Regions from separate parts of the Desulfitobacterium elongatum genome, predicted to be linked through region 2. Evidence: riboswitches for the same ligand, from Rfam matches in the RefSeq annotation. Region 2 holds a riboswitch; each other region holds the start of a gene.
The links. A riboswitch is a leader RNA that binds a small molecule or an ion and turns the genes downstream of it on or off. The one in region 2 is predicted to bind cyclic di-AMP.
Positions count from the first base shown of each region.

Region 1: another riboswitch for cyclic di-AMP. It lies ahead of eam (glutamate 2,3-aminomutase); the one in region 2 lies ahead of ACZ42W_RS14455 (C40 family peptidase).
Region 3: another riboswitch for cyclic di-AMP. It lies ahead of ACZ42W_RS12835 (C40 family peptidase); the one in region 2 lies ahead of ACZ42W_RS14455 (C40 family peptidase).

Region 1 is NZ_AP038772.1:3,801,504-3,812,461, forward strand. Features, by position in the region: gene ACZ42W_RS18045 (TrkH family potassium uptake protein) at 1-919, opposite strand, end outside; gene alr (alanine racemase) at 1,041-2,153, opposite strand; gene ACZ42W_RS18055 (NAD(P)H-hydrate dehydratase) at 2,164-3,732, opposite strand; gene ACZ42W_RS18060 (holo-ACP synthase) at 3,788-4,144, opposite strand; gene ACZ42W_RS18065 (histidine kinase) at 4,281-5,555, opposite strand; gene ACZ42W_RS18070 (GntR family transcriptional regulator) at 5,642-6,244, opposite strand; cyclic di-AMP (ydaO/yuaA leader) riboswitch at 6,352-6,479, shown strand; gene eam (glutamate 2,3-aminomutase) at 6,590-7,831, shown strand; gene mnmL (tRNA modification radical SAM protein MnmL/YtqA) at 8,083-9,060, opposite strand; gene ACZ42W_RS18085 (VOC family protein) at 9,203-9,583, opposite strand; gene ACZ42W_RS18090 (CooT family nickel-binding protein) at 9,832-10,029, shown strand; gene tsaA (tRNA (N6-threonylcarbamoyladenosine(37)-N6)-methyltransferase TrmO) at 10,077-10,766, shown strand; gene ACZ42W_RS18100 (DoxX family membrane protein) at 10,913-10,958, opposite strand, start outside.
Region 2 is NZ_AP038772.1:3,090,775-3,101,732, reverse strand. Features, by position in the region: gene pepF (oligoendopeptidase F) at 1-1,682, shown strand, start outside; gene ACZ42W_RS14490 (Mrp/NBP35 family ATP-binding protein) at 1,835-2,683, shown strand; gene ACZ42W_RS14485 (adenosylhomocysteinase) at 2,720-3,970, shown strand; gene ACZ42W_RS14480 (AAA-type ATPase lid domain-containing protein) at 4,196-5,104, shown strand; gene ACZ42W_RS14475 (GNAT family N-acetyltransferase) at 5,136-5,780, shown strand; gene ACZ42W_RS14470 (HD domain-containing protein) at 5,786-6,382, shown strand; gene ACZ42W_RS14465 (hypothetical protein) at 6,398-6,673, shown strand; gene ACZ42W_RS14460 (HesB/IscA family protein) at 6,822-7,151, shown strand; cyclic di-AMP (ydaO/yuaA leader) riboswitch at 8,076-8,219, shown strand; gene ACZ42W_RS14455 (C40 family peptidase) at 8,223-8,996, shown strand; gene uvrC (excinuclease ABC subunit UvrC) at 9,364-10,958, opposite strand, start outside.
Region 3 is NZ_AP038772.1:2,751,639-2,762,596, forward strand. Features, by position in the region: gene ACZ42W_RS12820 (molybdopterin-dependent oxidoreductase) at 1-200, opposite strand, end outside; gene ACZ42W_RS12825 (hypothetical protein) at 327-515, opposite strand; gene ACZ42W_RS12830 (sigma-54 interaction domain-containing protein) at 886-2,967, opposite strand; cyclic di-AMP (ydaO/yuaA leader) riboswitch at 3,544-3,680, shown strand; gene ACZ42W_RS12835 (C40 family peptidase) at 3,683-5,101, shown strand; gene ACZ42W_RS12840 ((2Fe-2S)-binding protein) at 5,340-5,804, opposite strand; gene ACZ42W_RS12845 (FAD binding domain-containing protein) at 5,786-6,679, opposite strand; gene ACZ42W_RS12850 (hypothetical protein) at 6,711-7,166, opposite strand; gene ACZ42W_RS12855 (ABC transporter permease) at 7,185-8,129, opposite strand; gene ACZ42W_RS12860 (ABC transporter permease) at 8,071-9,165, opposite strand; gene ACZ42W_RS12865 (ABC transporter ATP-binding protein) at 9,159-10,685, opposite strand; gene ACZ42W_RS12870 (BMP family protein) at 10,745-10,958, opposite strand, start outside.

The DNA of each region.
Region 1 (10,958 bases), 710 kb from region 2:
AACCAGGGGAAGCACCGATAAACATTAATATTATCATCAAAAGAAGCGTCGTGCTCCGCAAATCCCCGATATTTAGTGTATTATACCCTGCTGTACGAGGAGTGACAGACTGGAAAAGCGCCCCTAAAACTTTCCCCATGGGATCTAAGGGAGCTAACGTCTTAGGATTAGTAAACTCAATGGCAAAAATTGAGGCTGCTCCAAAGAGAATTAGACTCAAAGTTACTGAAATGACTATTTTTGAATGAAGCATAAGTTTCTTCCCGCGATGAGAATATAAATCGGATAATACAGTGAACCCCAATCCCCCTAAAATAATAAGCAGCATCACGGTGAGATTAACCACGGGATCACTCACATAACGAGTTATGCTTGAAAAATTCCCAAATAAGTCAAAGCCCGCATTATTAAAGGCTGAAATCGAATGAAAAATCCCATAGTACAAAGCTTTTTGCCAGCTCATATCAAACGACCAGCGAATAGCAAGAATCAAGGCACCTGTCGCTTCGATTCCAAAAGTCACCATAATTACGTATTTCGCGAGCCGGACAACCCCTTGGATAGACACCTGGTTCAAGGCTTCCTGGAGAAGCAGGCGTTCCTTGAGTGTCACTTTCCTCCCTAGTAGGATAGCAAAAAGAGTGGCGAAGGTCATAAAGCCTAAGCCCCCAATCTGAATCAGAGAAAGAATGACAATCTGCCCGAACAAAGTAAACGTTGTCCCCGTGTCCACTACGACGAGTCCGGTCACGCAGACCGCTGAAGTCGCAGTAAATAACGCATTAAGAAACCTTAAGCCCTGAGCATCCACAGTTGCTATGGGAAGGGTAAGGAGGAAAGCGCCTAATAATATCACTGCCGCGAATCCTAAAACTAGGATTCGCGCAGGGGTAAACAAGTTAAAATTCTCGCTGCTCAAGTTCTTTATTCCTTCTAGACGACTGACGAGTTTGTTATTTTCCACGATGTGTGAACCCCACTGTTCAAAGGCCTGTGTGGCCGCTTAATCATCCGCTTTACTAAATTACAATACCTGTTCTCTATTTAATATATACCCGTGGAACTCTCTTCGAAATTCCGCACACGACTTCATAATTAATAGTCCCTAACCAACTTGCCATCTCTGTCGCATCAATTCGTTCATACCCATCCGTCCCAAGAAGAGTCACCACATCTCCAACTTCAATGCCAGGAATTCGCGTCACATCGAGCATCGTCTGATCCATACATACACGTCCAATCATAGTCACACGCTTTCCTTTTACCAAGGCTTCTCCTTGGTTTGAAAGGGAGCGACGTAGGCCGTCGGCATAACCCACCGGAATCGTGGCTACTCGAGTGGGATAAGCCGCTCTAAAGGTCCTCCCATAGCTTACTGTTTCTCCTTCTGAAATCATCTTAATATGGGTCACCCGAGCTTTCCACGAAAGCACAGGTTCAATCCCCATATCCTTGCCCACATGCTTTGAAGGAGGCAATCCATACAGGATAATTCCAGGACGAACCAGCTCAAAATGAGCCTCCGGTAATTGCAGAATGGCAGCACTATTGGCAGCATGGCGAATCGGTATATTGATCCCCTGAGCTTTGAGTTTCCCAACGATCTCTTCAAACTTTTTCAGTTGTTCTTTTGCAAAGGTAAGATCGGAATGATCTGAAGTAGCAAAATGAGTATAAATTCCTTCGATATATAAATAAGGCAACTGTGCACAGGTTAATATCTGTTCGAATTCATCCTCTCTAAACCCGATTCGTCCCATCCCCGTATCCACTTTAAGATGAATCTTAGCTGTCTTCCCTTGATGTTCTCCCTCTTTAGATAAGGCCACAGCATGATCTAGTTGATAGACTCCACACGTAATATCTTCTTTCACGAGGGTTGAAGCATCTTCAATCGGCAGTGTACCAATGAGCATAACCGATGCGCTTGGAAAAGCCTTCCTGATCTCTAAGGCCTCATCCAATACTGCGACACCAAAGCGCCGAGCTCCCAAATCGTAGAGTGCTCGGACGATTTCTAAAGCTCCATGCCCATAAGCATCCGCCTTAACAATCGGCATAATCTCACTTTGTGTATATGTCTTTATCCGGTCATAATTCCTTTTAAGAGCCTGTAAATCTATTTCTGCCCATACCGGCCGTCTATTCGCCATAGTGCCCTCCTTATCGATTAATTTCCAAAGCTCTTCGTGCTTTGGGCAAGTAATCTGCTACTTCAGATGCTGTAAAGCCTGAACATCCAAATTCCTTGGCCAGTTCGTCGGCTGCTTTCCCATGTAAGTACACTCCGAGACAGGCTGCTGAACCCGGATCAACTCCTTGGGCCAACCAGGCTAAGATACTCCCAGTGAGAACGTCGCCTGTCCCCCCAGTCCCTAAACCCGGATTCCCAGTAGGATTGAGGAAGGCCCGCCCATCTGGCGTAGCAATTACGGTAATCGCTCCCTTAAGTACGATAATAGCTCCCCATTCCACAGCTTTTGTAACCGCCAACTCGAGTCGATTTTCCTGTACTTCTTCCGTCGAACAGCTACATAGCCGTGCCATCTCTCCAGGATGGGGAGTTAGGATTAATGCTCCTCTACCCTGCCGCCATCCCAGTAACCCCGGTTCGCTTGCTAAGATGTTCAGTGCATCGGCATCTAATACAACGGGAAGAGGGAGATTCCGTAGGACCTCTTCAATTACTAGAAGCAACTCAGGGTTTTGCCCTAACCCTGGTCCCATAGCAAGAGCTTGAGCCTTTTCCGCCCGCTCAAAGATGACTGGCCAAGCCTTCCCATCCAGGCACTCCTCCCCCTCCGCAGACCATACTGTCGCTTCAGTTAAGGCAAGATCGAGCCCTTCAGAAAGTCCTTTTGGAGTAATCATCTGGAGCAAACCAATCCCCGAACGGAGGGCTGCTTTACCTGCCAAAATGGCCGCTCCAGTCATCCCCTTCGAACCTGCAACTAAAACTCCTCGCCCATGCGTTCCCTTATGCCCCTGGAAACTTCGCGCCGGAAGAATCCCTCGAAGAACTTCATCCGTTAGAACGAAGTTCGCAAGCTCCTCATGAACTAAAAATCGCTCGGGAATAGAAATAGGATCAACAGTCACTCGACCTGAGAACTCCGGTCCTCTCCCCAGGAAGTGCCCAAGCTTTGGAAGTCCAAAGGTGACGGTTGACTGTGCGCAGACTGCAATCGAATAGACTTTCCCAGTATCTGCTTCTACCCCACTCGGAATATCTACAGAAACAACCGTGGCCTGTGCTCGATTGATTTCTTCCACATACTCCTCGACCAGACTAGGTAAGGCTCCGCGAAAACCGGTACCATAGATTGCATCGATGATCACTTCAGCCCGTGAAAGAGAAAGTCGTGCTAGCCGCCGCTGCTTTTCTCCCTCGATTGTAAACAATTTCCCACCGGTATTCTGATAGAGTCGATAGTTTAGAGCGGCATCTCCCTTGAACTCTTCCACTTTAGCAAAGGCGAAGACCGTTACATCCACTCCCAAAATCTCAAGATGACGAGCTACCGCTAACCCATCTCCTCCATTGTTTCCTTTTCCTACAAAAACAGTAACCTTACGTCCTGTCAATTCGGCATTTCGGACCGTTAAAATCTGACGAACCTCCTGTACGACAGCAAGTGCCGCATTCTCCATCAATAGCAGGCTTGGAATGCCGAATTCCCGGATGGCTCGTTCTTCTATCTCACGCATTTGCTTCGCGTTAACCACCCGCACCTTGCCCCACCCCTTTTATTCGTGTAATAAGAAAACTTACCTCGTACTCATCGTACTAAGAGAGAATTGCCATTCCTACTGCGTACTCTCTTTCGTGAGACAGACTGAGTCGAACTTGAGTACCGCCTCTCGCTATGACGTAAACTTGAGCCTTTTCAGAAAGGTATACGATAGGTTCCCCTGTCTCTTCACTGAGAATCTCAATGTCATGCCATGATAACCCACTCAGTCCCGTTCCTAGAGCTTTCAGCACTGCTTCTTTTCCAGCAAAGCGAGCTGCCCAGCTTGCTATGCTCTTTTGTTCTAAGCCCTTAATTTCACGGCTTGTAAAAAGACGCTCCCTGATCTTAGGTGTGCGCTCACAAGCCTTACTAAACCGTCCTATTTCGATTATATCGATTCCCGGAATCATCGCCTGGAGGACCTCCACATCATAGACTAATCTCAGTATACTCAGAAGAACCTTTAAAGAAGACTAATTAAGACCTGATAAAGTAACTCTTTGCGAAGAAGTGAACGGATGTGCGAGAAGCTACTTACCCGAGTGCTTAGAGGATTTCCTGCTCATCTTCCATCATTGTGAGTGGCAAATGCATCGTCACCGTCGTCCCTACACCGAGCTCGCTTTGAATCCTTAGTCCATATTCCTCTCCATAAAGGCCAATCAACCGTTCATGAACATTCGCCATTCCAACGCCATTACCTGACCCGACCCCAGGCTTCAAAACATCTTGAAGTCGCTCAGTCGGTATTCCTACCCCATCATCGTGGACATAGATATAAAGTTCCTTCTCCCTATGTTCGACCTTGATAGATACAATCCCATTCCCAAGTTTCGCTGTAATCCCATGCTTCACAGCATTTTCAACAAGGGGTTGGATACTTAAACGCGGAATCACAGCATTGAGAAGATTCTCTGGAATTTCTCCCTTAACTTGAAGTTTTCGTCCAAAGCGTGCTTTCTCAAGAATCAAATAAGTATTTACAAATTTCATTTCTTCACTAATGCAAATAAGTGTTCCTTTTGACTTAAGGGCCTTACGGAAGAATTCCGCTAGATGGATGAGCAAACGTCTCGATCGATTGGGATTCGTTCGGCTCGTCGCAATGATCGTATTTAAAACATTAAAGAAGAAATGAGGATTAATCTGTGCTTGAAGTGCATCTAGCTGTGCTTCGGCAGCAAGCTTTGCTTGATGATCCAGCTCTGCGAGCTCGATTTGAATCCCCAGCAGCTGCGCCATTCCGATTGCTAAACGAATAAGATCCGGAGAAATCTGACCATCTTTTGTTTCATAGAGCTTCATTGTCCCAACCACTTTTCCCTGACAGAGCAAAGGCACGATAACCGCTGCCGCGAGCGGGCAATCGCAAACACCCTGGCGCGGACAATTTAGTTCTTTTTGCGTGCGAACAATCTTATAAGTGCCTGTACGGATCACTTCACGTGTGGCTTGGGTCAGAATTCGATCTCCCGGGTGATGCTGATCACATCCAACCCCGAGATAGGCGAGTTGCTTCTCACAATCTGTTATCGAGACAGCAGCGACCTGTGCAATCTCTTGGATAATCTGCGCAATAGATTCTGCATTCTGCTCATTAAGCCCACGCCGTAGATAGGGAAGAGTTTCGTTAGCGATTTTGAAACTAAGTTCTGCGTTACGCTCAGAAGACTGACGAACTGCCTGTTGGCGCTGTGCATTTAATTGATAAAGCAGGAATAACGTATTCCCAATCAAAAAGGGAATGAGCAGGGTCAATTGGCTAGTAACCATAGTAAGCACTAATTCAGTTCCTAGAATCACTAAGAAACGCCAGATCATAGTTAATCCCTCATATCGCATAAATTTATCAACAGGCTAAGTGTTATCCCCTTTTATTCGACAGAGAGTTATCCCCTTCCTGTATTCTAGTGAAGGATTTCTACGAGTTTTTCTTTCCCCTGGTCAGTGCCGACAACGAGAAGGATATCTCCTTCCATTAATACAAATCCTGCACCCGGCGAGAAATGTTCGCTCCCACTCCGAATCACTGCGACAACCGTCAGCCCCGTTTGCTCTCTAATTCTTAAGTCACTTAAAGTCTTACCCAAAGCTGATGAGCTTTGTCCTACTTCAATTTCCCCGACGTCCATCCAGCGGGATGCCAGCCGATCCGTATAGGTCACGATTTTCGTAAGGTGGGCATCGATCTGAAGATCGATTTCTCGTCTTTTATCCATCAACTGCTTCATATCATCGAGGTAAACCTGGATTTCTGCTTTTTGGTCAAAGCCGCGCATGAATTTTTCGGCTTGGCTTTTGGAGATTACAGTAATCCCTATCCCTTGACTTACCATGACGACTCCCCCATTCTGGAGGATTGCGATAGAACGTCTAATCGTCTCAGGAGAAACATTATAACGTCCCGCTAGGGTTGAGCGCCCGTGAATTTTATCTCCTTCCCGATATTCTCCCAGCACAATTGAATGAGCAATATCTAGAGCAATTTCTTGATAACGTGCCTGTTCCATTATATCCACTCCTCGCCAGCATTCTCTATAATATTTCCAACTTTTGGCTCAAAAATCCCATTGACTACTGGCAACTCTCATGATACTATTAAGTTGCTAGTTATTCAAGTTAATAAAGGCTGAATTTCCTAAAGGAAAACGGGGGAACCATTTCTGGGGTGAATCGCTAACCAGCGTAGAGCATGTTTCAGCTCGAATCCGTCAGCTAACCTCGTAAGCATTGAAACACATCAGAAGCACTAGAGTAATCATCGCTAATGCTAGGCTTCTGTGTTATTCATGCATTTCTATAGGGAACCGATTTCGGTTCTCTTTTTATTTCAGCACTGTAGAGGAGGTATATTCATGGCCATTGTGTTTTCATCCCCTGACCCAAAACATTCCTCTCTCGCGCGGGCTTTCGAACTTAAACAGAAGGTGCTACCCTATCTTAAATGCAAAGCGCGTATTCCAACCGGAAGAACGACTACTGAGGAATCTCAAAGGAACCGTGAATTTATTTTAACTCAACTCGATGCGACCCCCGAAAATTGGCTGGATTGGCGTTGGCAGATGAAACATCGCATCAAGGATGCTGGAACATTGAAAACCTTACTTTCGTTAAGTCCTCAGCAAGTAGATGAAATACATGCCATAGGCAAAGTCTATCGTTGGGCTGTTTCCCCTTATTATCTTAGTCTTATCGATAAAGATGATCCCCAAGATCCCATACGCCTTCAAAGTCTACCTTCTATCTTAGAGCTCAAAGATTTCTCAGGGGAAGAAGACCCGATGGGAGAAGCCTTTACTTCACCCTCTCCATGCATTACTCGTCGTTACCCTGATCGATTGATAATAAACGTAACAAACCTCTGTGCTATGTACTGTCGGCATTGTCAACGTCGTAGAAACATCGGTGAGATCGATGTCCACGAGACCCGTTCTCGCTTGCAGTCCGCTTTAGACTATATACGTAGCAACCCTGAGATACGTGATGTCCTCATCACGGGGGGAGATGCTCTTCTTTTAAGTGACCAAACCCTTGATTGGCTCCTCAAGGAGCTTCATCAGATTCCACATGTCGAGATTAAACGGATCGGGACCAGGGTCCCTGTCACACTCCCCATGCGAATAACCGGTGAGCTTTGTAGCATCCTAGAAAAATACCCACCCATCTATATCAACACCCAGTTTAACCATCCCAAAGAAGTAACTGAAGAGGCGAAGCAAGCTGCCGATAAGTTGGTTAAAGCTGGCGTAATTCTCGGTAATCAGGCAGTTCTCCTTAAAGGAATTAACAACAAACCCGAGATTATGAAAAGCTTAAATCAAGAATTACTTAAAATTCGAGTTCGTCCCTATTATATTTTTCACGCCAAGAATGTCAAAGGTACAAGCCATTTTATACCCAAAATCCAAGATGGTCTAGAGATAATGGAGAAACTTCGAGGATATACTTCAGGTTTAGCCATCCCTACCTACATTATCAACGCACCGGGAGGGGGAGGAAAAACCCCAATCCTTCCCCAATATCTCGTTTCTCTAAATGAAAACGAGGCCATTCTGCGAACGTGGGAAGGAAAAATCGTCCACTATCCAAATCACTGAGTTAAGGAGGGGACCGCATGATGAAGCAGTCCGATCAAAAAAATAACATATATGAATATATTCTTCAGACTCATCAAAACAACTTAAAGCGGTATCTCGATTTAGCTCCCAGCCTCAGTCCAAAGGACCTGGGACCTCAAAAAAAGCATCCTAATCTTAGCCCAATATGCGACACGAGATTAAGCTCGATGCGTCCGAACAAAGCGAACTAAATTATGGTATCTCCTCCTTCTTTACTATAGCGGCAAACGTTACATTAGTCCTCTTGGATTCCTGTATCGGTATGTCGTTTTCTTTTTTCCCTGCCAACTACCCCTTCGCTCAAGCTCTCTGTCAATCGCGTTAAGTACTTCCCATTTCTTCAGACTCCACAATGGAGCTATTAGGTCTTTCCTTGGAGCATCCCCTGTTAAGCGGTGAATAATCATTTGGGGTGGTAAGATCTCCAGGATATCGGAAATGAGTGTAACATATTCTTCTTGTGAGAGTAATGGAAAAGGTTCGCGTTCATATATTTTTGCCAGAGGGGTTCCTCTCAACACATGCAGTAAGTGAAGCTTCAAGCCTTGTAAGGGTAACTCTGCGACAGCTTGAGCGGAAACCTTCATATCTTCAAGGGTCTCCCCTGGTAACCCAAAGATCATATGGGCGCAGACGCGAATCTTTCTCTGCTGTAACTTCTCTAAACCCTGTAGGAATTCCGAATACGCATGTCCACGTCCTACCCATTCCATAGTCCGATCGTGGATACTTTGTAAGCCTAATTCAACCCATAAATACGTCCTTTGGTTCAATTCTTCGAGATAGTCGAGCACTTCTTCGGGGAGGCAATCCGGTCGGGTTGCAATCGATATCCCGACAACCCCTTCTTCTTGAAGTGCTTGTTCGTAAACCTCTCGCAAGCGTTCTATGGGAGCATAGGTATTTGTATACGCTTGAAAATAAGCTAAATACTTAGCATTAGGCCATTTACGACTCATGACTTCCTTGACTTCTACGAACTGTTCATGAATCGATTTCTCAACTTGTCCCGCGAAATCTCCAGAACCTCGTGCGCTGCAATAGACACATCCGCCCCAGCCTAAGGCACCATCACGGTTGGGGCACGTAAACCCTGCATCGAGTGAAACCTTAAACACCTTTTCCCCAAAGACCTCACGTAAATGTTGATTTAATGTATAATAACGTTTCTCCCCATTTTGCCAGAGGAAGTTCCGCATTTCCTTCATATATTTTACTCACCTTACTTCTTATCCACCTTGTTATAACACCGCCTTAAGAATAACAGAAGTCAAGAAGATATTCAAAAAAAGATGCCCCTTTTGCCCTATTATAGGCATTAGGAGCATCTTTACATGTCGTTTCTGCTGATTACTCTTGGTAAAGCTCGAGTTTTTCCTCGGAAGGACCTCTGAAGAAGAAATTGTATCTCCCCTCTCCCATAGATCTTGGTTCTTCATTTATTAGCACTACATTATGACCTTTTAGCCATTCTACTGCCTTGAAAATGTCCTGAACTCGAAAAGCAATATGATTAACTACCCCATCGCTAAATTGTTTCCCATCATTAACTTCCACAAGTTCAATAACAGTCTCTCCTAACTTGAGAAAAACAAGTTCCACCTCACCCGGCTTGACTCGCTTGATGAATTCGAATCCAAGGACTTCCGTATAGAATGTGATTGCTTTTTCCATTTCAATCGTCTTAATTCCAATATGCTCTAAACCCATGAATAATGCATTTTCACTCATTTAAAATTCCCTCCGTTCTCCAAGTGACCCTTGGTACTCTCTCCCACATCATATCATGTGCCTCAATGAAGAAGAAGTGCTGGATCACCCCTCTTTTTTTCTTTATCTTTTAATAAACAGGAAGGAAATTTTCAATGGATGGAGAATAAAATTCTAAGTAACATACGATTCTATTAAAGGCCATGGAGGTCTTACCGTATTGACGGTGTCTCCATGACCTTTTTGATTTGAAAGGGAGGTTTTTAGAAATGTGTGAAGCAAATGCTTATTTAAAAACTGGTGAAGAAGAGGAAGTTCTCTTTATGGAATCTGTGGATATTATAGAGCCCTATGAAGAAGGGCTAAAGCTTGTTGATATCTTCGGAAAGCAAAAATTCATTCGGGCAATAATCAAAGACATGACTTTATTAAATCACCGAATTAATCTGGAGCAACTCCCTGAGTAAAGAGCCTTCCCGAGGAGTCTTTAATTGATAGAAAGGTAGAGTGTGCAATGAAGATCGAATTTCAATCCATTGGTACAATTCATACTCCCTATTTACCTTCTCTTCCGATTCCTACTCAGCCCATCAAAGATGCTCAAGGAGAATTTTGGATTACGCTCCAGCCTGAATTCATCGACGGCCTCGAAAAACTCCTCACGTACCGCTACATTACGGTCCTTTACTACATGGATCAGGCAAAATCGGAGGTTCAACTGAAAGTCCGTCCCTCCTGGGCTCCCGAAATCGAAGTTGGGGTTTTCGCTAGTCGTTCTCCCCATCGTCCGAATCCTCTTGGGTTTAGTATTGTCGAGCTTAAAGGAATAGAAGGAAATGAAATTCTCATCTCTGGGATTGATGTCTATAATGGGACTCCGCTCTTAGATATCAAACCCTATATTAACGTTTTGGATGTTAAGCCTGATGCAAACGATGGTTGGTATGACAGTCTTCCTGATAAAGATCACACTATTGCCCATCTCTTAGATCTTTCACATGAACACAGCTCTAACTCCGATCATGATCATGGGCATGCTAATAACACTTCTCATGAACATACCGCTGGGCATTCACATGGGCACTCCCACCTTCATGGACATACTCCTATGCATGATCATACGCATGACCACTTACTTCCTTCTAAAATTTCAATCCGTAGGACCGTAATGAAGGGTAAATCTATTTCGAAGAAACTCTTATGAGTGACTAATAAGAACCTTGAACGCGTAGCTTCTTGCAACGATTGTCGTAAAGACAATCGCACTTATTTGGCAGGGTTTCGTCCTTAGGTGAAAACAAGGCTATCCCAGATTCAAACTGAAACTGAGATAGCCTTGTTTTATGAATTTTAGCCTTTAGCTAATCGCCACTTCTTCCAACGAGGCAAGAATATC
Region 2 (10,958 bases):
TTCTAGGTCGTGCAGGAGAATTTAAAGGTCATTTGGGTGATAACGCTGAGACCCTCGTTGCCTGTTTTGAGTGGATGGATCAAATCGGTCAAAGCATGGGAGAAGTCTATACCTATGCACGAATGCATCGTGATGAAGACAATCGGGTGTCGCGTTATCAAGCCATGACCGATCGAGCAGGGGCTCTCTCTGTTAAAGTAGGGAGTGCGCTTGCTTTCATCATTCCGGAAATGCTTGCCTTGCCAGAGGGAACGTTGCAGGAATTCCGAAAAGCGAATTCCAAGATGGAACTGTACGATCACGCTTTAGATGACATCGTGCGTAAACGGGAGCATGTCCTAAGCCCCGCGGAAGAGAAATTGCTCGCGGAAATTGGAGAGCTAGCAGAAGCCCCGAGTACAATTTTTGGAATGGCCAATAATGCGGATTTAAAATTCCCAAGCATCAAAGATGAAAAGAACCAAGACGTCGAACTTACCAAAGGGAATTTCATACAGTTTATGGAAAGTGCAGATCAACGCGTTCGTAAAGATGCTTTTCAGACGCTTTATGAAACCTACCAAAAACAAATCAATACCTGGGCTGCGACTTATAATTCGAATGTAAAGGGAGATGTCTTCTTCGCGAAAGCACGTCATTATCCTTCCGCAATTGAGTCCTCACTGAATGATGATCGCGTCCCACTGGCGGTTTATGATTCTATGATTGAGACCGTACGGGAGTTTCTTCCTGAGATGCATCGTTATGTAAGCTTAAGGAAAAAGGTCTTAGGGCTTGACGAAATTCATATGTATGATATCTACGTACCGATCGTTCCCGAGGTAAAGATGGAAATTCCCTATCAGGAAGCGCTCGAAATGTGTACTGAGGGCCTCAAGCCCTTAGGGGAAGAATATCTTCGAATCTTGAAGGAGGGATTTGATTCCCACTGGATAGATGTCTATGAGAATCAGGGAAAAACGAGTGGAGCATATTCCTGGGGGACCTACCGTTCTCATCCTTTTGTCCTTTTGAATCACCAAGACACTCTGGATTCCATGTTTACAATTGCCCATGAAATGGGACACTCTCTACATTCCTATTTTTCAAACCATACCCAGCCCCACCTTTATGCTGGGTACACCATCTTTGTAGCTGAAGTTGCTTCCACACTCAATGAGGCTCTCGTCATGGAGCATTTGCTGAAGACCACGGAAGATCCGAAATTGTTAGCGTATTTATTGAATCACTACCTCGAGCAATTCAGAGGTACGATATTCCGTCAGACGATGTTTGCTGAGTTTGAGAAGAGGACTCACGCTTTAGTAGAACAGGGTGAATCCCTTACTTCGGAATTATTATCAAGCGAATATCTGAAGCTCAATTCAGATTATTATGGTCCTGAGGTTGTTATGGATCCACAGATTGCTATCGAGTGGGCGAGGATACCTCACTTTTACAATGCCTTCTATGTCTATAAATATGCGACGGGCTTTTCGGCGGCAACCGCTTTAGCACGTAAGATTCTAGATGAAGGCGAACCGGCTGTTGAACGATATATCACCTTCTTATCCAGCGGAAGCTCGGACTACCCTATAGAACTTTTGCGAAAAGCGGGAGTAGATATGGAAACCCCAGTTCCTGTTAGGGAAGCTCTCCAAGTCTTTAAGGGGCTTGTAGATAGGCTAGAAGAACTATTGTAGTCATCATCCTTGTTCGTGGGGGCAAGGGTGTTCTTAAAACGATTAAAAGAGTCTCTTGAAGAGTCTCTTGACAAAGAAGATACTAAAGGACAAAATTGAGGTATATACCCCATAGGGGAATAGCTTGTTCTTTGAAGAAAGGGTGGATATCAATGGGTGAAGCGTGTGGATCTTGCTCTGCTGCAGGTACATGTACGACTGGGAGCTGTTCGACAGAACCTGAGTTAACTGAAGCTCAAAAGGCTAGTCATATCGGCAAAGTCATTGCTGTAATGAGCGGCAAAGGTGGAGTTGGTAAATCCTCCGTCACTGGAATGTTAGCTGTTAGCCTGATGAGACAGGGATATAAAGTCGGCATTTTAGATGCCGATGTCACTGGCCCGAGCATTCCCAAAATTTTCGGAGTAACAGAAAAGGCCAACGTGAACAACGTGGGCGTTATAGTTCCGGAAACCAGAAACGGCATTAAGATTATGTCCTTGAATCTAATGCTTGAAAATGAAGATGATCCAGTGATTTGGAGAGGCTCGATTATTACACAACTTATTCAACAATTCTGGAAGGATGTTGTATGGGGAGAACTGGATTATCTACTCATCGATATGCCACCTGGGACGGGAGATGTGCCCATTACGGTCTTCCAAACGATGCCGATTGCAGGGGTGGTCATTGTATCAAGTCCACAACAATTGGCTGGAATGATTGTGCGGAAAGCGATTAAGATGGTAAGAAGATATGAAGCTACAATCTACGGACTGGTTGAAAATATGGCCTATGTTTCGTGCCCAGATTGTGATCAACGGATTGAAGTTTTCGGGAAACCTAAAGGGGAAGAGGAAGCCCAAGACAGTGAAATCCCCTACTTAGGGCAATTGCCTCTTGATCCCGTCTTATCAAGTCTATCTGATCTAGGTAAAATCGAGGACTATCAATCCGAGAATTTTGATAAGATCGCTGAACGGTTGACTGAAGAAATTAAGAAGGCAGAAGAGAAAAAATAGTAGGATAGGTGGTGTTCTGGCTTCTGCCGGGATGATATGGAATCAACGATAAGAGATATTCAACTTGCTCCCCAAGGTCAACTGAAAATTGAATGGGTTCAAGCTCATATGCCTGTTTTGAACACCTTAAGGAAGGAATTTGAGCGCGAACTCCCGTTTAAAGGAAAAAGGGTAACTATCTGCTTACATTTGGAAGCAAAAACCGCTTACTTGGCAAAAGTGATTCAAGCGGGCGGAGCAGAAGTGACCGTAGTGGCAAGCAATCCTCTATCCACACAAGATGATGTAGTGGCAGCTCTAGTAGCGAGCGGGGTTCATGCCCATGCTTGGCACGGTGCAACAGATGAGGAGTATCATCAGCATATCCATAAAGCCCTTGACTTTAGGCCTGATTATATCATTGATGATGGTGGAGATTTAGTCTCCACGATTCATAAAGAAAGACGTGAACTCTTGGGTAAGGTGCTCGGCGGAGCTGAGGAAACAACCACGGGAATCCTTAGATTGCGCGCTATGGAGAAGAATGGAGAATTGTCCTTCCCCATGATTGCTGTGAATGATGCAGAGATGAAATATTTATTCGATAATCGTTATGGTACTGGACAATCCGTGTGGGATGGGATTATGCGCACAACGAATCTTGTTGTTGCAGGAAAGACGGTGTGTGTTGCTGGCTACGGATGGTGTGGTAAAGGAGTTGCACTTCGGGCTAAAGGTCTCGGCGCCCGTGTGATCGTTTGTGAAGTGAATCCGATTAGAGCCAATGAGGCCTGGATGGACGGGTATGAAGTTATGCCCATGGTTGACGCGGCTCGTCAGGGTGATTTCTTCATTACCGTAACCGGAAACAAAAATGTAATTACTGAAGAGCATTTTAAAGTGATGAAGGACGGTGCGATACTCTCTAACGCAGGTCATTTTGATGTCGAAGTCAATAAAACACAGTTAGAGTCCATGGCTCAAAGTCGTCGTCAAGTTCGTAATAACATCGAAGAGTTCCTTCTCCAAGATGGAAGAAAGATTTATCTCTTGGCTGAAGGAAGGCTCGTTAATCTAGCGGCTGGTGATGGGCATCCTGCCGAAGTTATGGACATGACCTTCGCCTTACAAGCACTTGCACTACACTACTTGGCTACCTTACAGGGGAACCTCGAACCGAAGGTTTATTCGGTTCCTGACGTGATGGATCGAAAAGTTGCGCAACTTAAACTTGATACTCTGGGGTTAAGCATCGATACGCTTACAAACGAACAAGAGCGGTATCTCCAAAGTTGGCAACATAGTTAATCCATGTTCGAATGATTTCAAATCAATGTTATGTAAAGGCCACGGAATGGAAGTTTTAATAACGCCATTCCGTGGCCTTTGATTTTAGAAGCATTCTGCAAGCATTTTCAAGTAAATTATAAAATGTTCTTTAGTTATTACCTGTTATAGTATACAATAGAAATAATTAAATGTATTAGAAGCAGAAATCCATTATAGAGAGACATCTTTTTGAGGGGGATAGATATGCCGACGTACCTGATTCAATCATTGACACAGCAGCCTAACATTATCGGGGAAAGTAAGGGAATACGCCAAGCTTTAGAGGGGTGTAAGAAAGCTGCAAGAGAAAGTGACCCCGTAATGTTTCAAGGGGAAACCAGCACGGGTAAGCTTTTATTGGCATGCTATCTCCATCTTGAAAGCCAGCGCTCAGCCAAACCCTTCTTCATTGTGGATTGCGCCGAGGGGAATGGAATGATCCACAAGATGATTAGCCCAAACTTTGATCTAGACTCATTTAATACTCTGACTGGGGGGTGCATATACTTTCGTGAGGTCACAAGTCTAAGTCTCGACGAGCAGGCACAGCTTTTTGATATTATCCAAGCGTTAGAATCTAAAAACATTCGTATCTTTCTCAGTTCATCGCTCAATGTCCATCTGTTAATGGTGGATAAAGCGTTTGATAAGGGGTTGTATCGCTATGCAAGTCAGTGGGAAATCGCCATTCCTCCTTTGCGTCAAAGAAAAGAAGATATTCTGCCCTTAGTAAAACACTATATACACGTTTTGAATTTAAAGTTAAGGAAGTCCGTTCAAGGTCTAACGCCTCAGGCTGAACAGATTCTTCTGTCCTATCGTTGGCCGGGCAACGTGGAAGAATTGGAACAGGTTATTACTCGTGCTATAATAGTATCGAATGAATCGCATATTACACAACGTCATCTCGCGGAAAATCTCATTTCATCTGATACGGAGGGAGCATTCACTCACGGAGTAATGCCTCTCGAACGCATGGAAGAAATACTCCTGCGAGGTGCTTTGGAGCGTTATGGTTTTTCCCTTGAAGGGAAGAAAAGAGCGGCTAGGGCGTTGAATATTTCTTTAGCTACACTCTACAATAAAGTCAAACGTTATAATCTTAATGAATAATCTTTAAGGTTTTCCGTTAGGGGGACTCATCGTGGAGCAGGTCGATAGGGATCAGGCCGTGAAAAGTCAGTTCATTTCCACATCAGATGGAGAATTGACCATAGTAGGGCCTGTGAAGGCAGAAGTAGTCGCTCAGCTTGCTATGGATGATGGATTGCGTACATTTCGCCCCCCTAAAAGGCAGAAGGAAGCCTTAGAAGAGATTTGTAAGCTACCGGACGGTCGAGTTATTCTCGCTCATGTTGCATCGCGGATAATGGGCTATGTAACCTTTCATCCTCCTGACTCCTTTGAGAGATGGTCAAGAGGCCCACGAGAAGTCTTAGAATTAGGTGCTATCGAAGTGTCCCCGCGAGTTAGACAGTACGGTGTGGGCCGACGACTTCTGGAGGTTGCCTTTTCTGATCCGATCATGGAGAACTACTTAGTGATAGCTACTGAGTACTACTGGCATTGGGATTTGGAAAAGACAGGACTCCGTGTGTGGGAATACCGAGAGCTAATGCGTCGCATAATGTCTCCTGTGGGAATGGTAGTAAAGGATACCGATGAGGAGGAGATTCTTGCACATCCAGCGAACATGCTCATGGCAAGGTATGGAAAGAATCTCCCTAAGAGTTCAATCCTTCAATTTGAAAGCATTTTATATACTAAGCCGGACTCAAGCCGGGGGTGAAATTAGTGATTGAGATTAATCAGGATCCGTTAGGAACAGTAATACAGGCCGTGCAAGGAATATATGCCCGTAAAGATCCTGCCCATGATTTAGGGCATGCACTTCGAGTGAGAGAATGGGGTAAACAAATCTCTGCAAAAGAAGGGGCAGATTCTTTGATTGTTGAACTAGCAGCTATTCTTCACGATATTGGTCGATCGGGAACGGTGGCTAGGACGCATGCTGAAAGTAGCTCCGCACTTGCAAGTGGAATCTTGCAAAAGGGTGGTTATTCTAATTCAGTCATCGAACGGGTGAAAGAGGCTATACTTTCCCATTCTCGTGAGGGATATGAGCCAGGGACTCTTGAAGCTAGAATTTTATATGATGCCGATAAGCTTGATTTCGTCGGACCCATGGGGATGGCACGACTCTTTGCATGGGCAGGCAAAGAAGGAAAGGCTTTTTTTGGTCCTCACTCCGCCGAAGAATTCTACCATGAGCGAGTGTGCCATTATCATGAATACTTATATACCCAGACTGCACGTGATTTTTTTGAACCCCTTTTCAGATTTTCTGAGGACTTTTGGTCTGAATTAGAGAGAGCAAGGCTTAAAATATAATAAGAAGGTTAGACTATGGATATATCTTGTTCTGAAAGGATGGTATATCCATTGCGTTTTTTATGGCGAATTCTTGTCGTTCTTATTTTAGTCTATTTGCTCAAAGGGGTCCTGATATCAGAACCTCAAGCTTATATCGCTTTACCTGAAACAAGGTCTTGGGCACAGCGGATAGAGTGGCAAGCAAACCAAATCCAGAGAGCTGCCCAAGATTTACCGGCTAGCATTGAAGTCGTCATTCGCCGATTGTTTCGTGATGTGAAGCCACATATTGAAGCAAAATCAGTCTGAGCACTACATATTGAAAACCATTCCTTCTCATAACTCATTAATTATGAAATTGATAAATATTTGCTTGTTTGACACTGGTTAGATGACGATGCTATTATCTAAGTGTATGAAAACGGGCCTTCATGGCTGATAAAAAGGAGTGGCGATTATGGTAGAAATTACAGAAACCGCTGCCCAGAAAGTTAAAGAGGTTATGGTAGGTCAGAATAAAGAAAATTCTTTTCTGCGCCTTTATGTAGCCGGCTTTGGCTGAGGTGGGCCGAATTTCGGCATGACTCTGGATGAGTCTAAGAATGAAGAAGACATCGTAGATGAAGGATTCGGTATTACGATTGTAAGCGAAAAGAAAATTTCTCAATACTTAGAAGGCGCAGTCGTTGATTATGTAGAATCTACTTATGGTGGCGGATTTGAGATTAAGACGGCGAATGCAAGTGATTGTGGTTCAAGTTGTGGATCCGGTGGATGTGGATCCTAATCTTCTGATTGTAAAAAGAGAGCTTTTAGGGTTCTCTTTTTTATGTTTTTATGAAAAAAATTTGGATTTAATTCAATTGGATTAAATCCAGCGTTTTATAGCATTGGGGTGAAAAGGTATTCACTTCTTTCCTTAATGCGTTCTTTATCAAATCAATGCGAGTATATGAATACTCAGAGAGCATTTTGCAAAAAACATGAATCAGTGTACACTATATATAGTTTATTCTTCCTTTGAGCTACGGAGCGTTATTCTAGTGCATGAAATGATAGTCGAAGGCGGGCCTAAGAATCCGCCGAGGGCATACCGATGAAGTTCCTGGTGGTGGCTTTCGACGCCCAGTCGAGGGTTGCTGCTGGGAGTTAAGGATTAGGGGGATCCGCAATGGCATGCGGGCGATACCCTTGTCCGTGGAGGCCCAAGTGCGTGGCTTTTTTATAGAGCTACGGCTTGGGGGATGAACCTGCATTAGGAAGGAACTTAGTGCAGTGTAGCCTGCCTTGAGGTGGGGAATTTGGGAGGGCTAAAGGGACTAGAGTGTGTTGGCCGATGCACTTCAAGTTTGCCTGAAATTCTTTTCTGCAAAAGAGGCTAGACTATCGTGGAGCGTTAAGGAAAACTTCTAGAGCGAAAACCAACGAGGATTAAAGTGCGGTCTCAGTGGTGATCAAGTGTTGAGAACTGGTGACAGCTCAGGCTGGGAGAAAAGGGAAACCGCCTATTACCGGGAAACCGAAGGAACCCAGTGGGAAAACCTACTTGACCTAAGCCGCAATATTTATTCGTTGGTATCCTAAGGCTTAAAGGATATTACACCTCTCAATTGAGAGGTGTTTATTTATTTTAAGGACCTATTTTGAAAATAATTTAAATTCCAATATTTGAAAAAGGAAATTATAGATCTTTAGCGAATAGTATTTAAGTAAGTGAGAAATGCTGAATCTAAGCTTAGCTTCTTTGCTTAGAGCGGGGGATCCTTTATTGGGGTGAATCACATTTATGTGTAGGGCTTAACACCTTCTTGCCCGAATCCGTCAACTAACCTCGTAAGCAGTGAAAGGTGGAAATTTCATGGTTTCATCCTCAAGGAGGGTGTGGATGGGTAGTGTAGCGCTGTCAGGCGTATTACTACTGAGTAGTCTTCCAGGTGTACATATGCCTGTGAGTGCTGCTGAGCACCCTACTGACTTGGAGTCAGTACTCCTTAAAGACTCGTCCGGGTTTACAGCACTAACGGTACGCAATAAGCTGATTACTTCAGCAAGTGTAGTTCCAGTAATACAAGAAAAGTCCAGCCCATCGACACAAGTTGTTGCAGCATTAGCAGAGACAGAAGTGACTGCAGAGGTGAAGACTACTGAAGTGAAGTCTCAGGCAATAACTGAAACAAAGGCCGTTGTTAAACCTACAGAGACTGCGAAATCTTCACAAGCGCCTGCTCAGGTAGCTAGCATCTCTACAACCTCTCAGGTCTCGCGTGGTGGAGATTCCTCGGGAATCGTAAAAAATGCTCAGAGTTTACAGGGTATTCCTTACGTTTTTGGGGGAACGTCTCGTAATGGGTTTGATTGCTCTGGGTTTACACAGTATGTATTCAAAGGATCAGGAATTAATTTGCCACGGGATTCATACTCTCAGTTTGATGCAGGAACTGCAGTAAAGAAGGACCAGCTTCAACAAGGAGACTTAGTATTTTTTTCGACGTATGCCAAAGGAGCTTCTCATGTCGGAATTTATATCGGCGGTGGAAGTTTCGTCCATGCTTCTAATAGTGGAGTAAGGACAACGAGCTTATCGGATAGTTATTATTCGGCTCGTTATGTAGGAGCAAGAAGAGTTCAGTAATTGAAGTGTTTGACCGGACATTGGAAAAGAAGGAGTAGCGTTTACGCTACTCCCTTTTTTTAGTATGGGGCATTTACTTAAAGCTATTTAGAAGACGAATAGAGACCCGAAAGCTACACGACCCCAATCATTCATATTGGTGCTGCTTAGCGATATCTAGCAAGGGAACCAAGGAACGGGTCTATAGTTCGAACATTCTCCTCCAGGTTCAGCCGTTGTCATATTGTGGATATATAAATCTGTCTTTTGGCAGTGCCGTGTTCTCTTGTGATAGCATTCCCGGCAAAGCTCTACACGGTAATTTAGAATCATGGTGATTCTGCTCCTTAATATTGTTATCTATCGAAGGGGATAAACACGAGAGAATTTATTTATTTCGAAAGTGCTGATAAACGGCTTCTGCGATATGGATAGGGAGTCCTGCACTCTGAAGTTCTTCCAAACTCGCCTTGCAGATGGTCTCAGTCGCTTTGAAATGGCGTAAAAGCTGTTGGCGTCTCTTGGGACCCACACCAGGTATTCCATCCAATTCAGAAAGCGTCATATCTTTGGAACGTTGTTGACGATGGAAGGTAATCGCAAAACGGTGGACTTCATTTTGTATCCGCTCCAGTAAACGAAAGCTCGGAGAACTTCGTTCGAAAAATAGGGTTTTTCCCTCCTCGTTAAGGAGCCCTGAAGTTTGGTGTCTATCATTCTTGACCATTCCAGCGACAGGCAGAGTGAGGTTTAAGGTTCGTAAGGCCGCTTTAGCTGCATTGATCTGCCCTTTGCCGCCATCGACCAAGATGAGGTCAGGTAGTGGCAATTCTTCACGGAGGAGGCGACTATAGCGCCGCTCAATGACTTGATGCATCGAAGCGGTATCGTCCATATTAGGCATAGGTTGAACTTTGAATTTACGATAATTACTCCGGTTGGGTTTTCCATCAAGAAATTGGATCATACCCGCTACGATATGAGTGCCTGCAATATTTGAAATATCAAAGGATTCGATGATTCTTGGAAAAGAAATCTTTAGGCTTTCTCCCAATGCGTTGAGGGCCTTTGAACTCTCCTCAAGTTCCCGCGCTTCAATAGTGATTTGTTCATGCAAGGTCGTTTGGGCATTTCCCATCGCCATCTCTACCAGATCCCTTTTTTGTCCCTTTTGCGGAATGATCATCGGGAATAATTTGGCGAGTACTGTAATATCGATGGGAGGAAGAAGGATTTCCTGCGGGAGGGTGTTTTTCTCAGTATAGAATTGGGCCAGGAAGGAGATGAAGGCTTCTTCGGGTTCTTCATAATAGGGAAAAATGAAGTTATCACGTGAGAGCAGTTTCCCTTGGCGAAGATAGAAAATCTGAATGCAGATTTGATCTCGGGTCGTGGAATATCCGACAACATCTCGATCCACAAAGTCATTGAGGGTAATATTTTGTTTTTCTCCGACTTTTTTGAGATCTTCGATTAAATCCCGATATTCTTTAGCCCGCTCAAATTCCAAACCCTCAGCCGCTTGCTGCATCTTTTTTTCGAGTTGTTTTAGAATGCTCCCTTGATCACCCTTGAGGAAGGATGTAACCTCTTTGCGAATTTGTTCATAGGAATGTGTTGGGACATCCTCGATACAAGGGCCTAAGCACTGGTGAAGATGATAATAAAGACAGGGCTTGGAAGGAATTTGTCGGCATTTTCGGAAAGGAAATAATCGATTGAGTAGTCGAGCTGTTTCTTTAGCCGCTGTCGCATTAGGGTAAGGACCAAAAAACTTTCCTGAGCCTTTTTTCACTTGACGGGTAACGAGTATTCGAGGATGGGATTCTTCCGTGATTGTAATATAAGGATAGGATTTATCATCGCGAAGCAAGATATTATATTTTGGATCGTATTTTTTGATTAAATTACACTCTAGGACTAAAGCTTCGACCTCGGAGTCTGTAAGAATCGTTTCGAAGTCGCAGATCTGACTAATCATCA
Region 3 (10,958 bases), 340 kb from region 2:
AGGCATAATCTACCTTGATTATAGCTAAAGTTTGGGTCCCCTTCAATTTTCTCCAATTTACCATCTTTGGTGTAGCAGAGAACCCCACAACCATTATGGCAACCTGGCCCTGTCCAGACAGAAGTGCGAGTTACTTCATACTCGCCTTCTTTCCAGCGCCAATCTTCTTTATAAAGATCTTTGTTATACTCGTTGATCATGTTATATTTTCCCTCCTTGATTTTTTATGAGTAGGTTTGAAAAGACACTTATTCGATAAAACCACCCCCTCAATATCGTCTGAGCTTATCCTTTGACTACTGAGTAGCAACCCGCTTTCAAGAGAATTATTCCTTTTTGAGATTAGGTTTCTTGGGACCAGCTTGCGGAATATTGGCTTGATTTGAATCGGCCTGTTCAGGTTCAGGTAGTTCAGCGCCACACTTCTTGCAAGTTTTATTGGTCGGTGGATTAAAAACATTACATGCTGGACATCTGCTCATCAATTGGTTAAATGACGGGGGTCTAAAACACATTGTATATTCCTCCTTGTTAATTCTTGAAACTATGAACATGTACATTGACATATATTGCATATTGCGTGCCAACATAAAAAAATGGCCCATTGGGCCACTATTTGATTCTTTACTTCAATTTACAAAGTTTAAAAGTGAGCGATTTTTAGAATTACCGTTTTCTTATGAGAAAGTGCACACAAGTATTTACGATCATTAATCAATACGATTTCCTAATAACACAAAAATGAGCTTCCTTAATTTTAAGGAAGCCCATCCTCTATTTTCTGCCCAATATATCGATACCGTCTTAGGGGTTGTTTTATTAATCAGTTAAAAATTCCATTCTCTACTCCCGCAAAATATACCATATAGATAGTATTTTATTGTACTATTCTCCTATATCAATATTAAGCTCTTTTGCTTTCCTGTATAGCGTTGACTTAGCCATTCCCAACAATTCGGAAGCTTTCGTTATGTTATTTTTGGTTTTATATAGAGCATTCTCAATCAGAATTTTCTCCACGATATCAATTTTATAAATAGTTCCCGAGTTATCGCTATTACCTATGGAAATATTTGGGACAACTTCATTAGATAAAATACTCGGTAAATGTTGACATTGAATCAAGTTTGATTGCGCTAAATTTACCGCATAAATTACGCTGTTTTCGAGTTGCCTCACATTGCCAGGCCATGAGTAGTTTTTTAGAACTTTAAGCGCTTCTTCACTGATTTTTGGCGCCTTACGCCTTATTTTACTGCAGTATTTATCTATAAAATAATTAGCCAATACCTCAACATCATTTTCTCTGGCACGTAAAGGCGGTAGCTTAATGGATAGGATAGATAAGCGGAAAAACAAATCACTCCTGAATAAATAATCTTGGTTCATCTGCTGTAAGTCCTTATTTGTTGCAGCGACCAATCTGAAATCAACTTTTTTATAATGGTGACCGCCAATCCTCATAACTTTCTTATCTTCTAATACTCTTAACAATATAGCTTGAACCTCAAGCGGCATGTCCCCTATCTCATCAAGAAAAAGCGTTCCTCCATGTGCAAGTTCAATTTTTCCTGATCTTCCTTTGCGTTCAGCACCGGTAAAGCTGCCACCTTCGTAACCAAATAATTCGCTCTCAATAAGTTCTCTTGGCATCGCTGCACAATTTACGGCAATGAAGGGACCCTGCGGACGGTGTGCATTATGGATTGCTTGAGCAAATAGTTCCTTACCTGTCCCGCTCTCACCGGTTAAAAGGATATTTTCCGATGATAAGGCGAAGCATTTCCCCAACGAGATCGCCTCTTTTATTGCTTTACTTTTTCCGATAATTTTTTCAAACGTAAAAGTAGCAACTGCTCCTGATCTGCTAGTAACCATCTCATTTATTTTTTCCATAGGATTAAGTCTAAGCACTGCACCATCTATGCCTTTACTGATCTTATTATTTAGAGGACGTATATATACTAGGAAAGATCTCTCATCATCATCAATACAAATCGTCTCCTCTATGTCAACAGGCTCCCCCTTGCATACAGCTGTATAAATCTGGTTACTGAAAAAACTATTAATGTGCTTACTTACTATCTCTTCTTCATTAGTATTTAATATACGAGTAGCCTCTTTGTTAATTTTAACAATCATACCGTCACTAGCCAGAACAATTATTCCTTCCTCAATAACAGATAAGGTTACTTCCTGCATATGGTGAGCAGCTTTAAGTAATTCATAACTTTTTGTAAGGCGTAGTTTATTTTCTACTGCTACAGCCATAGCTGTTATGAGACCAAGAGGATACGTACTCAAATAATAAGAATCGTTCGACAGCGGAAATTTTATATGATGACTTAAAACTAAATAACAAGTAATTTCACCGCCTTCATTGATTACAGGCGCTGCCGCAGTACAAGAGTTTTGAAAGACTGTACAATAATGTTCTGGACCTACAATATATACTGGTCGCTTAAGATGCATACTTAAAGTATGAGCGCAGGTACCAACGGTTTCTTCTGTCCATATTTGTCCTATCATCGAAACTTCTTTGCTATTTTTGGAAATTAGCTGTAGCATTTCACCTTCATGAGCTAATAAAACGCCATTCTTATCAAATAGATATAGAGCATAGCTTGACGTCATCATGTCCTTAATTTTAAGGTCTTCAAAAATACACTCAGTAATTTCTATAAGCTGTTTATTCTCATCTATGATTTTAGAAATATCGTGAGAATTTAAATGACCGTTTATTCCCCCCTTGTAGGGACTCACTCCAAAATCACGCGATCTCAACCAAGAATCAGCTACCTCAGTCTTTAAACAAGTGTATCTCTTGAGGTCTTCATCTCTATTTTGAAAAAAAAAATTTTTACATTCCGTTATCTCTTGCCAACTTGCTTTCGATAAAACGATATGCGCTCGGTCTTTATTTTCTTTTTCACTCAAGGCATCCAAATCATCTTTCACGTCTTTCACTTCATGCAATTAAACCCCTCCTCATAAAATAAACCATTAGAACTAATAACTAATATAAAAAATAAAGAAAACTTACGCCTCTTTTAAAATATTAGTATGTTAAAATAACCACAAGAAGAGTGAAGTAAGGTTTAAATCGTAAGTGTTAGGAACAAAATCCTAGGAAAGACTTGATAATAAGAGATGGACGTCGTATTTAGGCTTTTTAGGGATAAAAGATAATATCTGATCAATAATGTGATAAATAATACTATGTTATATAATTTTACCATATGTTTACTTTTTAGCATATAGTTTGTTAAACTAGTAGTCAATTTAATTAATTACATTTATACTGATCCCCATTGAGACCTGCTCCAAGAATGATGAGGTAATCGATTTTGCCTGGAACTGGGCTTTTGTATTATACAATAGTAAGCTTTTATAAGATTAAATGAATGCAAGCAAACCAGAAAATCTAAACGGAAATAAGCTAAGCTTTAGACAACGCTCTTTTAGTACTCACCCAAATTACCACATATTTCATGCATAAATTTAGAAGGAACATAACATATTTTGTCGAATGATTAAAGGATACAGAAACGAAAGCTGAGTTTAGGTTTTTCCTAAAGCGGGGGACTTTTTTATGGGGTGAATCGCGTGCCATACGCGTAGGGCTTACACTTTACGCCCGAATCCGTCAACTAACCTCGTAAGCTAAGAAAGGTGTAAAAGTATGCATTTCTCTCCAATCCTGTCTCGATTAAAAGTTGTGGTACATACTCAAATCAAACGTTTTAATTGGAAATCACCTCGCGTTCTCGGTTGTTTATCGATCACCATTATCCTAGCTGGAGGGCTCACCTATTATTTTACGACAACTACTTCTGCTGCTACCGTAATCCTTAACGGTCAACAGATTGGTTTAGTCCGTAACGTTGATATCGGTAAAAACCTCGTTGAAACGATTCTTGAACAACAGGGTCAGCCCTTTGGTCAAGTTGCCAAAACCCATGACCAAATTGCCTATGAAGCTGTCCGAGTTAATCCAACAGTCTATCTTGAATCTAAACTAGACGAAGAGAAGTTGGCAGATAAATTAAGTTATTATCTTGAGGGTTATAAGGTAGAGGCAGACGGTTCTCCCATCGTATTTTTACCCAGCAAAGAAGATGCTGATAAAGTACTTAAAGACTATGAAGACTATTATGTTAAATCCAGTGAAGAGAACAAGGTAACTTCCGTTAGTTTTGCCGAAAAGTTGAATGTCAAAGCGGTAGAAATCCAACCCGATCAAATGACACAAAGCGATCAAGCTTTTAAAATGCTCATTGACGGTAAAATAACGACCAAGGATTATACTGTCCAAGCCAATGATTCTTGGTGGCTTATTGCCCGCAAAAATGATATGTTGACCGATGAAGTATTAGCCGGTAACCCAGGAACAACTAAAGACACGAAAATAAAGCCGGGACAAATTATCAAGCTTGTTGCTTCAACACCCTATCTTACTGTCGTAAGCGAAGGAACCTATTCAGGTTCTGAAACAATACCCTACGATGTCGTAACAAAAACGGACAGCAGTTTAGGACCTGGCCAAACCAAAGTCACCAAACAAGGGAGTAATGGCACAAAGTTAGTCACCTACTCTTATGTACAAAAGAATGGTATAGACGTTAATAAAAAAGTATTAGAGGAAAAAATCACACAAGCTCCTGTCAATCAAGAAGTAGCAAAGGGCCCCAATAGTCGGCCTGTTACTGTTGCTTATGTTCCCTCGCGTGGAAGTAGCAGTTCTTCATCCCTTGTCGATCGCGCCCTCAGTTTAGTTGGGACAAGCTATGTTTTTGGCGGATCATCTAAAAGCGGCTTTGATTGTTCAGGCTTTACCAAATACATCTACTCGGGTTCAGGGATATCCCTTCCTCGCACCTCCTTTGATCAGTTCGCTTCGGGCTCTGCCATCAGCAAAGATAATCTTCAAGCAGGAGATTTAGTATTTTTTACTACTTATGCTAAGGGTGCCTCTCATGTAGGCATTTATATCGGGGGAGGACGTTTTGTTCATGCCGCAAATCCCAGTAGTGGTGTGAAAACTTCCAGCCTTAGTGATAGCTTTTACTCCTCTCGTTACCTCGGAGCACGCAGGTATTAGAGAGAACAGAACAGCTTTTTCAAGAGCAACCGCAGATGTGGTTGCTCTTTTTCTTTGGGAAAGAACAGGATGTTCTCCCGAACCGAATCACCCTGGTGTCAACGAAATGCTATAATTGAAAAAAGTCGCTCCACGAGCGGCTTTAATTTTTTTCTATTAAGATAAACTACAGTCACTACTGCCCGTCTAAGGAAACAACTCCACCAGCTGAACTTTCCTCACCTGCTGGAGTTGTTAATTATGCGCTAGCCGCCTTTTTAACAGCATCAACAATCTTTTGATAGCCAGTACAACGGCACAAATTACCGGACAGTCCACGGCGAATTTCTTCCTCACAAGGATTCGGTACTTTATCGAGAAGGGCTTTAGTCGCTAAGACCATGCCGGGGGTACAATAACCACACTGGATGGCTCCAACATCGATAAAGGCTTGTTGAATCGGATGGAGATTATCCTCGGTCCCTACCCCTTCGATCGTCAGCATTTCTTTTCCGTCTGCCTGAATGGCTAAGACTAAGCAGGAGTTAACAAGTTCTCCATCGAGAAGCACACTACATGCGCCGCAATCTCCTTCCCCACATCCTTCCTTCGTTCCCGTGAGTCCCAGGACTTCCCGAATGAGGTAAAGCAGTGTCCGGTGTTCTTCAATCTGAATGGCCATCGAGCTGCCGTTTACTGTTAATTCTATCGTTTTCTCGGCCATTGCCTACCCTCCTTGGAACTCGTAAGTGTTCGTAACGCTTCTTGAAGTAAGACGTTCGCTAGATAACTTCTGTATTCCGCAGAAGCCCGGAGATCTGATATGGGAGAAATCTCTTTTTGTACGATCTGACTCGCATCTTCGATCACATCCTCAGTAAGCTTCTGACCCATTAGAAAATCTTCGACTTTTCTTATGCGAATAGGGGTAGGGGCGATCGATCCTAAGGCCACACGAACTTTTGAACAGGAGTTATTTTCATCAAGTTCTAAACTAACGGCTAGATTCACGAGTGAAATCGCTAAAGCTTTGCGAAGACCTGACTTCAAAAAGATCGATCGATCCTTCGGATTGATATTAATACTAACCTTATGAATCAGTTCCTTGTGTCGAAGGGCGGTTTTACCCACTCCGAGGAAAAAGTCCGTTAAACTTAATTGCCTTTCTTTCAACTGGCCTGAATCATTGGCGCTAACGAGGGTCAGGATTGCATCATAAGCTAACAGCGGAGGAGCACAATCAGCAGCAGGTGAGGCACTTTGCAAATTCCCCCCCAATGTCCCCCTGTTCCGTATTTGCGGGCTTCCTACTGCGCAAGCACCCATACTCAAGGCTGGGAAATACTTTTTAACAATAGGGTTAGCTTCAAGATCAGCATGAGTAACCAGAGAGCCAATTTCCAATACTTGATCCTTAAGTTCAATCGTCTTCCATTCTTCAATCCTCGACAAATCTACGAAACCACTCGGAGTAATCTTTCCTTTATGCAGGTCTACCAGGACATTCGTTCCCCCAGCAATCGGCAGATAATCCTCGGGTAAGCTTAATAACGCTAGTGCTTGGGCCGGGGTCTGAGGTGAAAATGTTCTAAAACTCATTTTGCATTCCCCTATAATAAAACATTAATACTTATTTCTTAAGCTTCTTGAACTTCTCGATATAGCTCCCATCGGCGATCTCTCGAAAGGCATCGAAATAATACTGTTGATCAAGGTAATACAGTCTAACCCTCATCTTCTCTCCGGGCAAACGAGCTGCGACGGTAAAGATTGCTTCTCCCGACCGCTTCCCTTCATCTAACTTTACTTCATCTAAGTAAATATAAAGTGGGGTGAGATAAGGATAGGATCTTTCATGGGCAAAGTTTTTGACAAACGCATCTCGACTTAACATTCCTTGAATTTCAGGCAGAAGATAGGAATATAGATCCGTCGGATTATTCTCGTTAATGGCTCGGGCGAACCCATTAGCTTGCTCTTCTGCTTGTACTTGCCCCGGAGAGCCCCAGCTCACTGTGCTGAGCAGAAGTAGCATACATATCATAACGACCCCGCCGATTCGAAGTCCAACCTTTAAGCTCCTCATTTCATTAACCTCATTTATTTAGCGTTCAGATCGTGAGTAAGGTAAAGTATAGGCTGATGGAAATTCCGCTTTCTTGGATACACTCAATAAGACAAGTATGGTTAAGACGTAGGGTAAGGCAAGGAGGAACTGATGAGGTATCGGAACGCCAATCGCCTGAAGCCTCATTTGTAGGGCATTGGCTCCCCCAAATAAGAGCGCCGCTCCTAAAGCTCTATACGGATTCCAACGTGCAAAAATGACCACCGCAACAGCAATAAACCCTCTGCCAGCGGCCATCCCATCCAGGAAAGTATTCATAAACCCAATCGAGAGAAAGGCTCCTCCCAATCCTGCATAAGCACCACCGATCGCCACACAAAGGTACCGAACGAAAGAGACATTAATACCTTTCGAATCTGCGGCTCTGGGATTTTCCCCAACCGCGCGAACCTTAAGGCCGAACGTAGTTTTCTCCAGAATGAAAGCTGTGAAGACGACTAATAAAAAGGTTAGATAGACCATGATATTGTGATTAAAAAGAATAGGCCCAAGGATCGGGATATCTGAGAGGAATGGAATCTCAAGGGGTTTAAAGGCTTCAATCTGGGGAGGAAGCTTTTGGATCCCAAACATCGCTCGATAAAAGAAAGCGGATAATCCAGTACCTAATATCGTAATCGCCGTCCCTGCAATGACTTGGTTGGCTTTCACCGTAATACTTAAAAAGCCCATTATAAGAGAAAACGCTATCCCAGCGATTACCGCAGCGATAAGTCCGAACCACAAGTTCTGGGTAAAAAAGGTTCCTGCAAAGCCGGCAAGAGCACCCATTAACATAATTCCTTCGAGACCAAGATTAAGAATCCCAGAACGCTGCGTAAAAATTTCCCCTAAGGCAGGTAAGAGGATGGGAATACTCATTCTAATTGCACCCGCGAGTAGACTGACTAAAAACCCTACGGTTAAAATGTCTGTTTGCAACTTTATCCCTCCATTGGGCGTAAACCACCCGGCTTATTACGAAGACAATGATCAAACCCTGAATCACCGTAATCAAAGAGAAGGGAATTCCCTCCATGAGTTGCATGGTGTTCCCCCCCACCATTAAGGCGGCGAAGAAAAACGAGGAGATTGCAATTCCAAAAGGGTTTAAATTCCCAAGTAAGGCGATGACGATGGCTAGATTTCCATATCCTGAAGAGATATTATCTAAAAGTCGATATTGAACTCCCACGACTTCTCCCCAGCCAGCAACTCCCGCGAGTCCAGCAGAGATGACCATGGTCAGAATGATTGTTTTGGATACGTTAATCCCACTGTATTTGGCAACATCTTCGCTTTCTCCCACTAACTCGATCCGGAGGCCTAAGGTAGATCGCCAGAAGAAATAGCCTAACACAATGATGATTAAGGAGATAATGATTCCCACATGGAGCCGTGTTCCGCTGAGAATAATCGGTAAACGAGACAGCTTGTCGATTAAGGGAGTTTGCGGAAAACCTTGTCCTTTCGGATCAATCATGGGATACCGAATCAGCCAACTTAAAAGATAGGTCGCGATGTAGTTCAGCATCAGGGTCGTGATGACTTCATTCGCGTTAAATTTCGCCCGTAGATATCCGGCTAATCCACCCCAGAGCGCCCCTCCGAGAAAGGCAGCTAATAAAGAAACTGGCAATACGATACTCGCTGGTAAATTCAGGTTCAAAGCGACAAAGGCTGCAAACACAGCGCCTAATGTAAATTGTCCATCTCCCCCAATATTCCAGATCTGACTTTTAAACGCGATTGAGATCCCTAAGGCCATAACCATCAGAGGGGCTGCCTTGACGAGTACTTCAGCAAGGCGACTCGGTGATCCAAAGGCACTGATGATCAAGGTTAAGAAAGCCTCAGCCGGATTATGACCCGAAGCAAGGAGTAACAGGGCACTGACCCCGAATGCGAGGGCGATCGTGACAATCGCTGGCAGGATATTGTTGCAAAACCCCTTCAGTATGCCGCTTCCTTTTAGCATGCTTCCACCCCTTCTGTCCTTACCCCAGCCATCAGTAGACCGATCTCATCCACACTGGCGTTTCTGCCGAGGATCCCCATAATCTGTCCGTCATACATCACGGCAATCCGATCCGATAATTGCAAAATTTCCTCTAGGTCTGCAGAAATCAATAACACCCCTGTTCCCTTGGCTGTTTCCTCAAGGAGCTTTTGTCTAACATATTCCGTTGCCCCAATGTCTAAGCCTCGAGTCGGTTGATTGGCAATAATGATCTCCGGTTTGGAACTTAATTCTCGGGCCAGGATAACTTTTTGTTGATTCCCGCCTGAAAGATCCTTCACTTTTGTATTGAGGTCCTTCGCTTTGATTCCATACTCCTCCATGAGTCGTTCGGCATTTTCCTTAATCGCCTTGAAATTGAGTAGACCTCGACGAGAAAAACGCGCTCGATTGAATTCTTTGAGGATTAAGTTTCTGGCGATGTTCATATTCATGGCTAAGCCTGTCTTCTGGCGATCTTCGGGAATATGCGAGATTCCTTCATTAATGAAGGTTTTGGGGTTCGACCCGCTCAGTTCTTTGCCGTTTAAAAGGATTTCTCCTGAGGCAGTCGGCCTTAATCCCGTTAAGACTTCACAAAGTTCCTTTTGTCCATTCCCATCCACTCCTGCAATGCCCAAAACTTCCCCTGCCTTTATGGAAAAGCTAACCTCATTGAGAGCAAGAAGCCCTTTATCATCTTGTACTCGCAAATTTTTTACGATCAGCTTGGTTTCCCCAGTTATGGATTCCTGATGTTTAAAGTTAAAAAGCACATCGCGACCAACCATCATATTCGTAAGATCGCGCTTCGTAGTTTCGGCTGTAACCTTCGCTTGACTAACGAAGCGGCCATCGCGTAAGACGGTAACCTCATCGACGATAACCAAGATTTCTTCTAATTTATGGCTAATCAGAATAACGGATTTTCCGTCCTTCCGCATCATTCTCAATATTTCAAATAGCTCCTGAGCTTCATTTGGGGTTAATACTGCTGTAGGCTCATCGAGAATCAGTATTTCTGCCCCACGGTAAAGTGCTGAGAGGATCTCAACCCTTTGTTGTTCGCCGACTGAAAGCTGCCAAATTTTAGCCTTCGGATCCACATTTAAATTGAATCGTTTAGAAAGAGCAAGTAATTCTTGCTCCACTCGATCAGTATCAAGTAGCGGTCCCCGTTTGGAGGCGAGACCCAGCATGATGTTTTCCACAACAGTCATGGGGCGTACAAGCATAAAGTGTTGATGGACCATTCCAACCCCTAGGCTCATCGCTTTTTGAGGACTATCAATCTTAACTTCTGTCCCATTAACAAAAATCTTGCCGCTCTCCGGTTGGTAAAGGCCATAGAGACAATTCATCAGGGTGGTTTTTCCTGCGCCGTTTTCTCCAAGCAGTCCATGGATTGAACCTTTTTTTAATTGAAAATTAACTTTATCATTAGCGGCTACCTTTTTAAAGACCTTCGTAATCTCTTGCATCTCAACAGCTAAATTCAACAGCTTCTAACCCCCTAACGTAGTCGAGCGGGACCTGGATCTCAGGCCCCGCATGAGAACTACTTTTCGAATTTGGGCATTTGAATTTTATTATCGACGAAATCCTTCTTAACTGCCTCAAGTTTTGCTTTGACATCCGCTGGAACTTTGCTATCTAGACCATGGAAAGGTGCAACGGTGACTCCGCCATTGGCAACCGTTAACATGTATTTTTTATCATTTCTGTTCGTAAAGTTGTTATTTAGAATATCATCAACCATTTGCTTGATAACC